Regions from separate parts of the Streptomyces lancefieldiae genome, predicted to be linked through region 1. Evidence: riboswitches for the same ligand, from Rfam matches in the RefSeq annotation. Region 1 holds a riboswitch; each other region holds the start of a gene.
What was found. Region 1 has a riboswitch for cobalamin ahead of RM812_RS10410 (cobalamin biosynthesis protein). Riboswitches for the same ligand answer to the same signal wherever they lie in the genome.

Region 1 (3,245 bases):
GAGGAGCTGGAAGCCACCGCAGACGCCGAGGACGGGCCGCTGCTCGGCGGCCCTCCGGACGAGGGCGTCGGCCAGGCCCCGCTCCCGCAGCCACTGAAGCGCCCGGACCGTCCCGCGCGTCCCCGGCACGACCACGAGGTCGGCGTCGGCCAGCTCCTCCGGCCGGTCCACGAACCGCACCACGACGCCCGGTTCGGCGGCGAGCGCGTCCACGTCCGTGAAGTTGGACATCAGCGGGACCGCGCAGACGGCGACCCGCAGCACGTCCTCGCCGACCGGCGGAGCGACGACCGACTCGCGCACCGTTCCCCGCAGGGAGACCCGCAGCCCGTCCTCCTCGTCGATGCCGAGACCGTGCCGGAACGGCAGGACGCCGTACGTCCGCCGCCCGGTGAGGCCGTGCAGCATCTCCAGCCCCGGCTCCAGCAGCGACACGTCGCCCCGGAACTTGTTGACCAGGAACCCGGCCACCAGCGCCTGGTCCTCGGGCGACAGCAGCGCCACCGTGCCGAAGAAGGACGCGAAGACGCCCCCGCGGTCGATGTCGCCGACGACGAGGACGGGGAGCTGGGCGCCCCGGGCGATCCCCATGTTCACGATGTCCGTGCGGCGCAGGTTGATCTCGGCGGGACTGCCCGCCCCCTCGCAGATCACCGCGTCGTACGTGCCCCGCAGTTCGGCCAGGCAGTCGAGCACCGTGCCGAGCAACTGCCGCTGCCGTCCTCCGTGGTAGCCGCGGGCACTCATCTCGCCGACCGGCTTGCCGAGCAGCACGACCTGGCTGCTCCGCTCGCCGCCCGGCTTGAGCAGCACCGGGTTCATCAGCGCGGTCGGCTCGACGCGGCACGCCTGGGCCTGCATCGCCTGCGCCCGCCCGATCTCGGCCCCCTCGCGGGTGACGAAGGAGTTGAGCGACATGTTCTGGGCCTTGAAGGGCGCGACCTTCACGCCCTGGCGCACCAGCCAGCGGCAGATCCCGGCGGTGACGACGCTCTTGCCGGCGTCGGAGGTGGTGCCGGCGACGAGGAGGCCACCGTTCATGACGTACGTCCCTTCCTGCTCACCCGGCGGGCGAGCAGCCGCGCGCCCGCGCACACGCCCAGCGCCAGCCAGCCCACGCGCCGGGACAGCCGTACGGCCCGGTCGATGTCGCCGGAACCTGCCCGGACGGCGCGTCCCGCCGCCCCGTTGAGGACGGGCCGGTGCTCCACCCGCCCGCCGTAGGAGAGCGTTCCGCCGAGCCGCACGCCCAGGGCGCCCGCGAACGACGCCTCCACGGGGCCGGCGTTGGGGCTCGGGTGCCGGCCGGCGTCGGCCCGCCAGGCGCGTACGGCCCCGCGGGGGTCGTCGCCGGCCACCGTCGTCAGAACGGCGGTCAGCCGGGCCCCCGGCCAGCCGGCCAGGTCGTCGAGCCGGGCCGAGGCCCAGCCGTAGCGCCGGTATCGGGCGGACTTGTGGCCGACCATGGCGTCCAGGGTGTTCACGGCCCGGAAGCCGAGCAGCCCGGGCACCCCGGCCACGGCGCCCCACACCAGGGCGCCCACCACCGCGTCCGAGGTGTTCTCGGCGACGGACTCCACGACCGCCCGGGCGATCCCGTCGGCGTCCAGCGCCTGCGGGTCCCGCCCGCACAGGTGCGGCAGCCGGGCCCGGGCCGCCTCGACGTCCCCGGTCTCCAGGGCCCGCCCGATGGCACGCGCCTCGCGGGCGAGCGAGGTGCCGCCGACGACCGCCCAGGTGGCGGCGCCGGTCAGCGCGACGGAGGCGGCGGGGGAGCGGCGCACGGCTTGGGCGGCGGCCGTTCCGAGAAGGGCGGCGCCACCGGCGCACACGGCGGTGTGCAGCGCGCCCCAGCCTCGGTGGTCCCGCCACAGCACCCGTTCCACGGCACCGGCGGCACGGCCGAACGCGGCGACCGGGTGTCCGCGGCGCGGGTCGCCGAGGAGGAGGTCACCGAGAAGGCCGGCGGCGGCGCCGTACGCGAAGACGCGTTCGGCTCGCATGGGGCTCAGCCGGTCACGCGGTCAGGGAAGTACCTGGAGCTGAACGTCGATCGGCAGCCGAGCATGGCGTCGTGTCCTCACTCAGGGTGTCCACGCCCTGGTTCGAAGAGACCGGCGGTGAGAGTTCCTGGCTCCCGGGGATCCGCTCCCCGGTCACAGTGGCGGGACCGCGCCGGATTCGCACCGGGCTTCCTCTCCTGCCGCCGTAGATGGCTCCGGAAGTCCACCACGGCCCGCGAACACCCGTCAACCTGGCGTTGACCTGCGGCGGGGGAGTGTGCGAAGGCCCACACACGAGCGGTGTGCGCCGGCACGAAGAGAGGCGGGATGCGGGACGGTTGCAGTCCGTCCCGCACCCCGCCTCACGGGCGTGCGCGGTGGTTCAGGCGACGATCAGGTAGATCCCGTACGCCACCGCCGCCGCGCAGGCCGCGAAGCACGCGTACGCGCCGGTGACCGCGAGGGCCGCGGAGCCGCCTTCGGCCGACGCCCGCTCCTGGCGGGAGAGGCCGACGATGCCGAGGGTGAACAGGCCCACCAGGGCCACGGTGACCACGAGGCTGACCCCGAAGACGGAGCCGAGGGCTGCCCAGTCGATGCTCATGGAGGTTCTCTTCCTTCGTACCGGGGCGCGGGCTCAGACGGTGGTGGCGGCCGACGGGGCCTTGGCGTCGGGCGCCGTGGCGGTGGCGGTGGCGGGGAGGGTGGCGGTGGCGGGGAGGGTGGCCGCCAGTTCCTCGGTCACGCCCGTCGGGGGCGGGGACACGGCGGCCATCGCCGTGGTCACCACGCCGGCCTGCTCGGGCTCGTCGACGTCCACGACGTTGGTGTGGTCGACGACCTCGCGCCGGGAGATCTTCCAGATGGCGGCGCTGGAGGCGATCAGGAAGACCGCGACGAGCGCCGTGCCCCAGTCGCCGAAGCCGCAGACCCACTCGGCCAGCGCGGCGACCAGGGCCGCGGCCGGCAGGGTCAGACCCCAGGCGACGAACATCCGGGTGGCCGTGGACCAGCGCACCACGCCGCCCTTGCGGCCGAGGCCGGCGCCCATCACCGCGCCGGAGACCGAGTGCGTGGTGGAGAGGGAGAAGCCGAGGTGGGAGGAGGCCAGGATGACCGTGGCAGCGCTGGTCTGGGCGGCGAAGCCCTGCTGCGGCTGGAGGTCGGTCAGGCCCTTGCCCATCGTGCGGATGATGCGCCAGCCGCCGAGGTAGGTGCCCAGCGCGATCGCGAGGCCGGCGG
Region 2 (3,245 bases), on a different contig from region 1:
AGGGTGGCCGCCGCGTCCTGACCGAACGCGAAGGCGTCCAGCGTCCGGCCGTACCCGAGGCACACGGCCAGGACCGGCACCAGGACCGCCATGGCGGTCCATACGTCCGTCCAGCCGGCGCCGCCGAGCGAGCCGAGCAGCCAGAACAGCACGCCGCGGGTGGTCTCGGCGTCGGCCGCGGTCATCACCACGAAGGAGGTGAGCGCGGAGAACAGCTGCATCGCCGCCACGCCCGCGAGCACCACCCGGTCCGTGGTGCCGCCGAGGCTGTGGCTGAGCAGCATCACCAGCGCGAACGAGCACACCGCCCCGATGAAGGCGCCACCCGACACGGACAGCGCACCGCCGCCCACGCCGAGCACGACGACCAGGACGGCACCGGTCGAGGCGCCGGAGGAGACACCCAGCACGAAGGGATCGGCGAGCGGGTTGCGCAGCAGGGACTGGAGCACGGCCCCGCAGACGGCGAGTCCGGCGCCGCACACCGCCGCGAGGAGGGTGCGGGGCAGCCGCAGGTCCCAGACGATGCCGTCACGGATCGGCGTGACGTCCGCGGCGCCGGTGCCGCCGAGGTGGGCGGCGACCACGGACCACACCTCGCCGACGCCGATGTCCGCCGGGCCGATGGTGACGGCCACGGCCACGGAGGCGCACAGGGCGACGATTCCGGCCCCCGCCCACACGAGGTGGCCGCGGCCGGTCGCGCGTATGCCGGAGGTCACTTGGCGAGCCCGTAGGAGCGCAGCGCCGCCGCGAGCTTCTCCACGCCCTCGACGGTGCGGACGGTGGGGTTCATGGCCTGTCCGCTGAGCAGCACGTACCGCTTCTTCCTGACGGCGGTCATGTTCCTGGTGACGGGGTCGGTCTCCAGGAACTCGATCTTCTTCGCGGCCGTCTCGGCGGTCTGGGACTTGCGGGTGAGGTCGCCGACGACCAGGACGTCGGGGTCGCGGTCGGCGACGGTCTCCCAGCCGACCTGCGGCCATTCCTCGTGGGTGTCGTCCATGACGTTCCGCGCGCCGACCGCCCGGGTCATGACTCCGGGGGCGCCGCAGCAGCCCGCCAGATAGGGCGAGGTGGAGTTGGCGAACCAGTACATGAGGGTGACGCCGGAGGCGTCGATGCCCGCGGTCGCCTTGTCGATCCGGGCCTTGAGGTCGGCGACCAGCTCCTCGCCGCGCTGCTCGACGTCGAAGGCCCGGGCCAGGTCGCGGATTTCGGCGTAGACGGTGTCCATGGTCAGTGGCTCGCCGCGGCTGCCGTCGCCGTCGCCGCTGTTGTCCTTGCCGGCGCAGTCGGACGGGGACAGGTAGGCCGGCACGCCCAGTTCGGCGAACCGCTCACGTGTGGCCACGCCGCCGGTGCCGAGGGTGGAGGCGAAGGAGGCGGCGACGAAGTCGGGTTCGGCGTCCAGGACCGTCTCGAAGGACGGCATGTCGTCGGCGAGCCGGGGCACGTCGGCGTTCGCCTTCTCCAGGCCCTTCATGACCGGGTCGGTCCAGGTGGCGGTGCCCACCATGCGGTCCTCGAGGCCGAGCGAGAGCAGGATCTCCGTGGTGCCCTGGTTGAGGGAGACCGCCCGCCGGGGCGGTGCGGTGATCTTCAGGTGCTGCCCGCAGTCACTGAGGGTGCGGGGATAACCGGCCGCCGTCGCCCCCGCCGCGGCGGAGTCGGCGGCGGGTCCCCCGGAGCCGCAGGCGGAGGCCAGCAGGGCGCCGGACACCAGCAGGACGGGGCCGCGGAACGAACGGCGGGAGCGGAGGAAAGAGAGGGAGCGGAGGACGCGGCGGAAGCGGAGGGAGCCGCGAGGGCGGCGGGAGCCGACGGGGCGCGCTGCGGGCAAGGAAGATCCTCTGGCGTCGAGGGCTCATACGCGAAGCCCGTTCGTACGGTGCGGCCCGCGCCGTACGCGGGCGCGGGTGCCAGCAGGTCTTCGGACTCGGGATCGACCGGACGGGACGCCTTCCCGGACGGCTTGTGCCGCCCAGTGGCCCGTGTCCCGCCCGTCCCCCTCACCGCTGCGCGTCAGTTCCGGATTCTCACCGGATTCCCTGACCCACCAGGTGGGTTCGACTGGCTCCCGCAAGCTACCACAGGGTCACCTCGCCTCCGGGGGGCGGCCGACCGTCCGCGGCCGACGGACGTCCTGGCGTTGCTCACAGGGGCGTCGCGGCGCGGAGGATGAGGAACATGGTGACGGCGGCGTTCGCGGACGACATCGCCGACACGGCGGTTCCGGCGGCCGCCGCCCACGCCGCCAGGCCCACGGAGGTGAACACCGAGGGCCAGGTGCGGACCGCCGGCGCGGGGCCCAGCAGGGCGGCCACCCGGCGCGGCACCGGGCCGGGCGCCGCGAGACCGGCGAGGGTGGCGACCGGGGTGCCCCGCGAGACGAGGGCCGCCTTGCCGATCGCGGTCGCCACCGCGCGGCGGTTGCCGATCGCCCGGGCGGCCGCCTCGTCCGCCCACCGCTCCGCCGTGTAGGCCACGGCGGTCCGCAGGGGCCTCAGGAACGGGTTGGCCAGCGCGGCGAGCCGGACGGCGAGCAGGAAGCGGTGGTGCCGGGCGGCGAGATGGGCCCGCTCGTGGGCGAACAGTGCGCGCCGCTCGGCCGGTTCGAGGCAGTCGAGCAGGGCCGTGCTCACCACCACACGGTCCCGGTGTCCGCCGGGCAGCGCGTACGCGTAGGGCACCTCGTCCGGCAGTACGGCCACCCCGGTGCCCGGCAGCCCGGCCAGCGCGCGGTGGGCACGGCGACGCACCCTGCCGTGCCGCCACAGGGCCCGCGCCGAGGCCACGACCACCGCGCACAGCGCCGGGATCGCCGCCTTGCCGACGATCTCGTCGTACGGCACCGCCGCCCGGACCTCGGGATCCGACCAGCCGTCGGGCAGTGGGTTGCCCGGCAGCTGCGCGGTGCCCACCACCATCACCAGGGCCAGGCAGACGGTGCTGCACAGGGCCATCACGGCGGCCACGGCGGTGAGCAGTCCGGTCGCCGTCCGCGGGTGCAGATGCTGTTCCGCCAGCCGGGCGATCGGCCATGCCGTCAACGGCAGGACCAGTGGCAGGAAGACGAAGACCCCCATGAGTCGTCAGTCTTCCCCCGCGTCACTTGCGTGACCCAGGAGTTCGCGCAGCAGCCGCTCGTCGTCGGGGTCGAGGCCGGTGACGAAGCTGGCCAGCACCGCTTCCCGGTCGCTCTCGGCATCCAGGACCTTGCGCATCTTCCGCGCGGCCAGGCC
Region 3 (3,245 bases), on a different contig from region 1:
GGCATGGACAAGACGGTCGCGATCAACTTCCAGCTGCTGGGTGGCATCTGGATCCTGCAGACCTTCCCGGCCCTGGTCGGCGGCCTGTTCACCCGCTGGTTCCACCGCTGGGCGCTGCTCGCCGGCTGGGCGGTCGGCATGGTCTACGGCACGGTCGCCGCCTACGGTGTGGCCTCGCCGACGCAGAAGCACTTCGGCGGCTCCTCGAAGGAGATCCCGGGCATCGGCGAGATCGGCTACATCGGCCTCACCGCGTTCGTGCTGAACGTCCTGGTCACCGTGGTCCTGACCTTCGTCCTGAGGGCCGTCAAGGCGCCCGACGGCGTCGACGAGACCAAGCCGAGCGACTACACGGCGGACGCGGGCGACCCCGGCGTCCAGACGGAGCTCCCGCCGGCCACGGCGGGCACGTCGCACTGACCTGCGGCACACGCGCCGCGCAGCGGGCCGTCGGAGAGATCCGGCGGCCCGTTGTCGTACCCCTCGGGCACACTCGGCCCCATGAACTTCGTGATCCGGCAAGCGGCCTCCGACGAGTACGACCCCCTCGGCGAGATCACCGCACAGGCCTACCTACGGGACGGGCTCCTCGACTTCGGGGAGAGCGACGCGTACCTCGGCGAGCTGCGGAACGTGGCCAAGCGGGCGGTGGCCGCCGAGGTGCTGGTCGCCGCGGCGGACGGCCGGGTCCTCGGCGGCGTGGCCTTCGTGCCCTCCAGCGGTCCCATGTCCGACATCGCAGGGCCCGGCGAGGCCGAGATACGCATGCTCGCCGTCGCCCACGAGGCACGCGGCCGCGGGGTCGGCGAGGCGCTCGTGCGGGCCTGCGTCGACCGCGCCCGGGCCGTCGAGGGCTGCGTACGCGTCGTGCTGTCGACCCAGCGCACGATGCGCACCGCCCACCGCCTCTACGAACGGCTGGGCTTCACCCGCACCCCGGACCGCGACTGGAAGCCGCTCCCGGAGCTCGACGACATCACCCTCCTCACTTATGAACTGACACTCTGACACCGACCCGACACAACATCTGGGGGTGCTCGCGGAACCCGGCACAAGATGTATGCTCATGCTCGCTGTCGCCGCAGGGGAATCCGGTGCGAATCCGGAACTGTCCCGCAACGGTGTACTTGCGTGTTTCCGCACGCATGTCCAGTCCGAGGACCTGCCGACAGTGCGCCCGGCCGTCCCGGTCCGGGTGCCATGACGTCCGGGCCTCGCGGAGTGGGCCGGTGGACGCGACGCCGCGTGCGTTCGTGAGCTGCCCCTGCCCTCCGCCAGGCCCCGTGCCGAGCGAGGGAGTGCCCCCACGTGACCATCGCGCCAGCCGATCCGGCTTCAGCGACCCCGGCGACGGCGACCGAGGAACCCGACGGTCCCGGTGCCGCGTTGCTGCGCACCCTGACCGGGCTGACCGCCGACCTCCGGGGCGCCGACCCCGGCCGGGTCGCCGCCGCCGCACTGCGCGGCCGGTCCGCCCGCGCGGACGAGGCCGAGCTGCGCGAGCTCGCCACGGAGGCGGCGGCCGGACTCATCTCGGAGGACCCGGTCTACTCCAAGCTGGCCGCCCGCCTGCTCACGATCGGCATCCGTGCCGAGGCGGCCTCCCAGGGCGTGACCACCTTCACCGACTCGGTCGCCGCCGGCCACCGCGAGGGTCTGATCGCCGACCGCACCGCCGAGTTCGTGCGGCTGCACGCGGACCGCCTCGACGCGCTGATCGACCCGGTGGCCGACGACCGCTTCGGCTACTTCGGGCTGCGCACCCTGCACAGCCGCTACCTGCTGCGGCACCCCACCAGCCGCAAGGTCGTCGAGACCCCCCAGCACTTCATGCTCCGCGTCGCCGCCGGTCTCGCCGAGGACGACAGCACCAGGTCCGCGGACGAGGTCGCCGCCCTCTACGGGCTGATGAGCAGCCTCGACTACCTGCCCTCCTCCCCCACCCTGTTCAACTCCGGCACCCGGCACGCCCAGATGTCGTCCTGCTACCTCCTGGACTCCCCCAAGGACGAACTCGACTCCCTCTACGACCGCTACCACCAGGTCGCCAACCTCTCGAAGCACGCCGGCGGCATCGGCATCGCCTACTCCCGCGTCCGCTCCCGAGGTTCCCTGATCCGCGGCACCAACGGGCACTCCAACGGCATCGTCCCGTTCCTGAAGACGCTGGACGCCTCGGTCGCCGCCGTCAACCAGGGCGGACGGCGCAAGGGCGCGGCGGCGGTCTACCTGGAGACCTGGCACGCCGACATCGAGGAGTTCCTGGAGCTGCGCGACAACACCGGCGAGGACGCCCGCCGCACGCACAACCTGAACCTCGCGCACTGGGTGCCGGACGAGTTCATGCGCCGGGTGGACGCCGACGGGACCTGGTCGCTGTTCTCACCGTCCGACGTCCCCGAACTGGTCGACCTGTGGGGCGAGGAGTTCGACACCGCCTACCGCAGGGCCGAGGCGGCGGGACTGGCCCGCAGGACGCTCCCCGCCCGTGAGCTGTACGGCCGTATGATGCGCACCCTCGCGCAGACCGGCAACGGCTGGATGACCTTCAAGGACACCGCCAACCGCACGGCCAACCAGACCGCCGAGCCAGGCCACGTCGTCCACTCCTCCAACCTCTGCACGGAGATCCTGGAGGTCACGGACGACGGGGAGACGGCGGTCTGCAACCTGGGCTCGGTCAACCTCGGCGCGTTCGTCGACCGGGCGACCGGCGACCTCGACTGGGACCGGCTGGACGCCACCGTCCGCACCGCCGTCACCTTCCTGGACCGGGTCGTCGACATCAACTTCTACCCGACCGAGCAGGCGGCCCGCTCCAACGCCCGCTGGCGTCCGGTCGGCCTCGGCGCGATGGGCCTGCAGGACGTCTTCTTCCAGCTGCGCCTGCCCTTCGACTCGCCCGAGGCCAAGGCCCTCTCCACGCGCATCGCCGAGCGGATCATGCTCGCCGCGTACGAGACGTCCGCCGACCTCGCCGAGCGCGACGGCCCCCTGCCGGCCTGGGGGAAGACCCGTACGGCCCGGGGCGTGCTGCACCCCGACCACTACGACGTCGAACCGGCCTGGCCGGAGCGCTGGACGGCACTGCGCGCACGCATGGCCACGACCGGTCTGCGCAACTCCCTGCTCCTCGCGATCGCGCCGACCGCCACCATCGCCTCCATCGCGGGCGTGTACGAGTGCATCGAGCCGCAGGTGTCCAACCTGTTCAAGCGCGAGACCCTCTCCGGCGAGTTCCTCCA

Region 2: linked by a shared signal. The riboswitch ahead of RM812_RS32845 (ABC transporter substrate-binding protein) and the one ahead of RM812_RS10410 (cobalamin biosynthesis protein) in region 1 are both predicted to bind cobalamin.
Region 3: linked by a shared signal. The riboswitch ahead of RM812_RS15795 (ribonucleoside-diphosphate reductase subunit alpha) and the one ahead of RM812_RS10410 (cobalamin biosynthesis protein) in region 1 are both predicted to bind cobalamin.

Annotation. Positions count from the first base shown of each region.
Region 1 covers NZ_JAVRFH010000008.1:59,689-62,933, reverse strand. Annotated here, with positions in the region: gene RM812_RS10415 (cobyric acid synthase) at 1-1,041, opposite strand, end outside; gene RM812_RS10410 (cobalamin biosynthesis protein) at 1,038-2,003, opposite strand; cobalamin riboswitch at 2,106-2,246, opposite strand; gene RM812_RS10405 (hypothetical protein) at 2,386-2,607, opposite strand; gene RM812_RS10400 (inorganic phosphate transporter) at 2,641-3,245, opposite strand, start outside.
Region 2 covers NZ_JAVRFH010000049.1:50,070-53,314, reverse strand. Annotated here, with positions in the region: gene RM812_RS32850 (FecCD family ABC transporter permease) at 1-683, opposite strand, end outside; gene RM812_RS32845 (ABC transporter substrate-binding protein) at 719-1,729, opposite strand; cobalamin riboswitch at 1,908-2,093, opposite strand; gene RM812_RS32840 (M56 family metallopeptidase) at 2,157-3,089, opposite strand; gene RM812_RS32835 (BlaI/MecI/CopY family transcriptional regulator) at 3,096-3,245, opposite strand, start outside.
Region 3 covers NZ_JAVRFH010000013.1:83,767-87,011, forward strand. Annotated here, with positions in the region: gene mctP (monocarboxylate uptake permease MctP) at 1-420, shown strand, start outside; gene RM812_RS15790 (GNAT family N-acetyltransferase) at 502-1,008, shown strand; cobalamin riboswitch at 1,061-1,184, shown strand; gene RM812_RS15795 (ribonucleoside-diphosphate reductase subunit alpha) at 1,309-3,245, shown strand, end outside.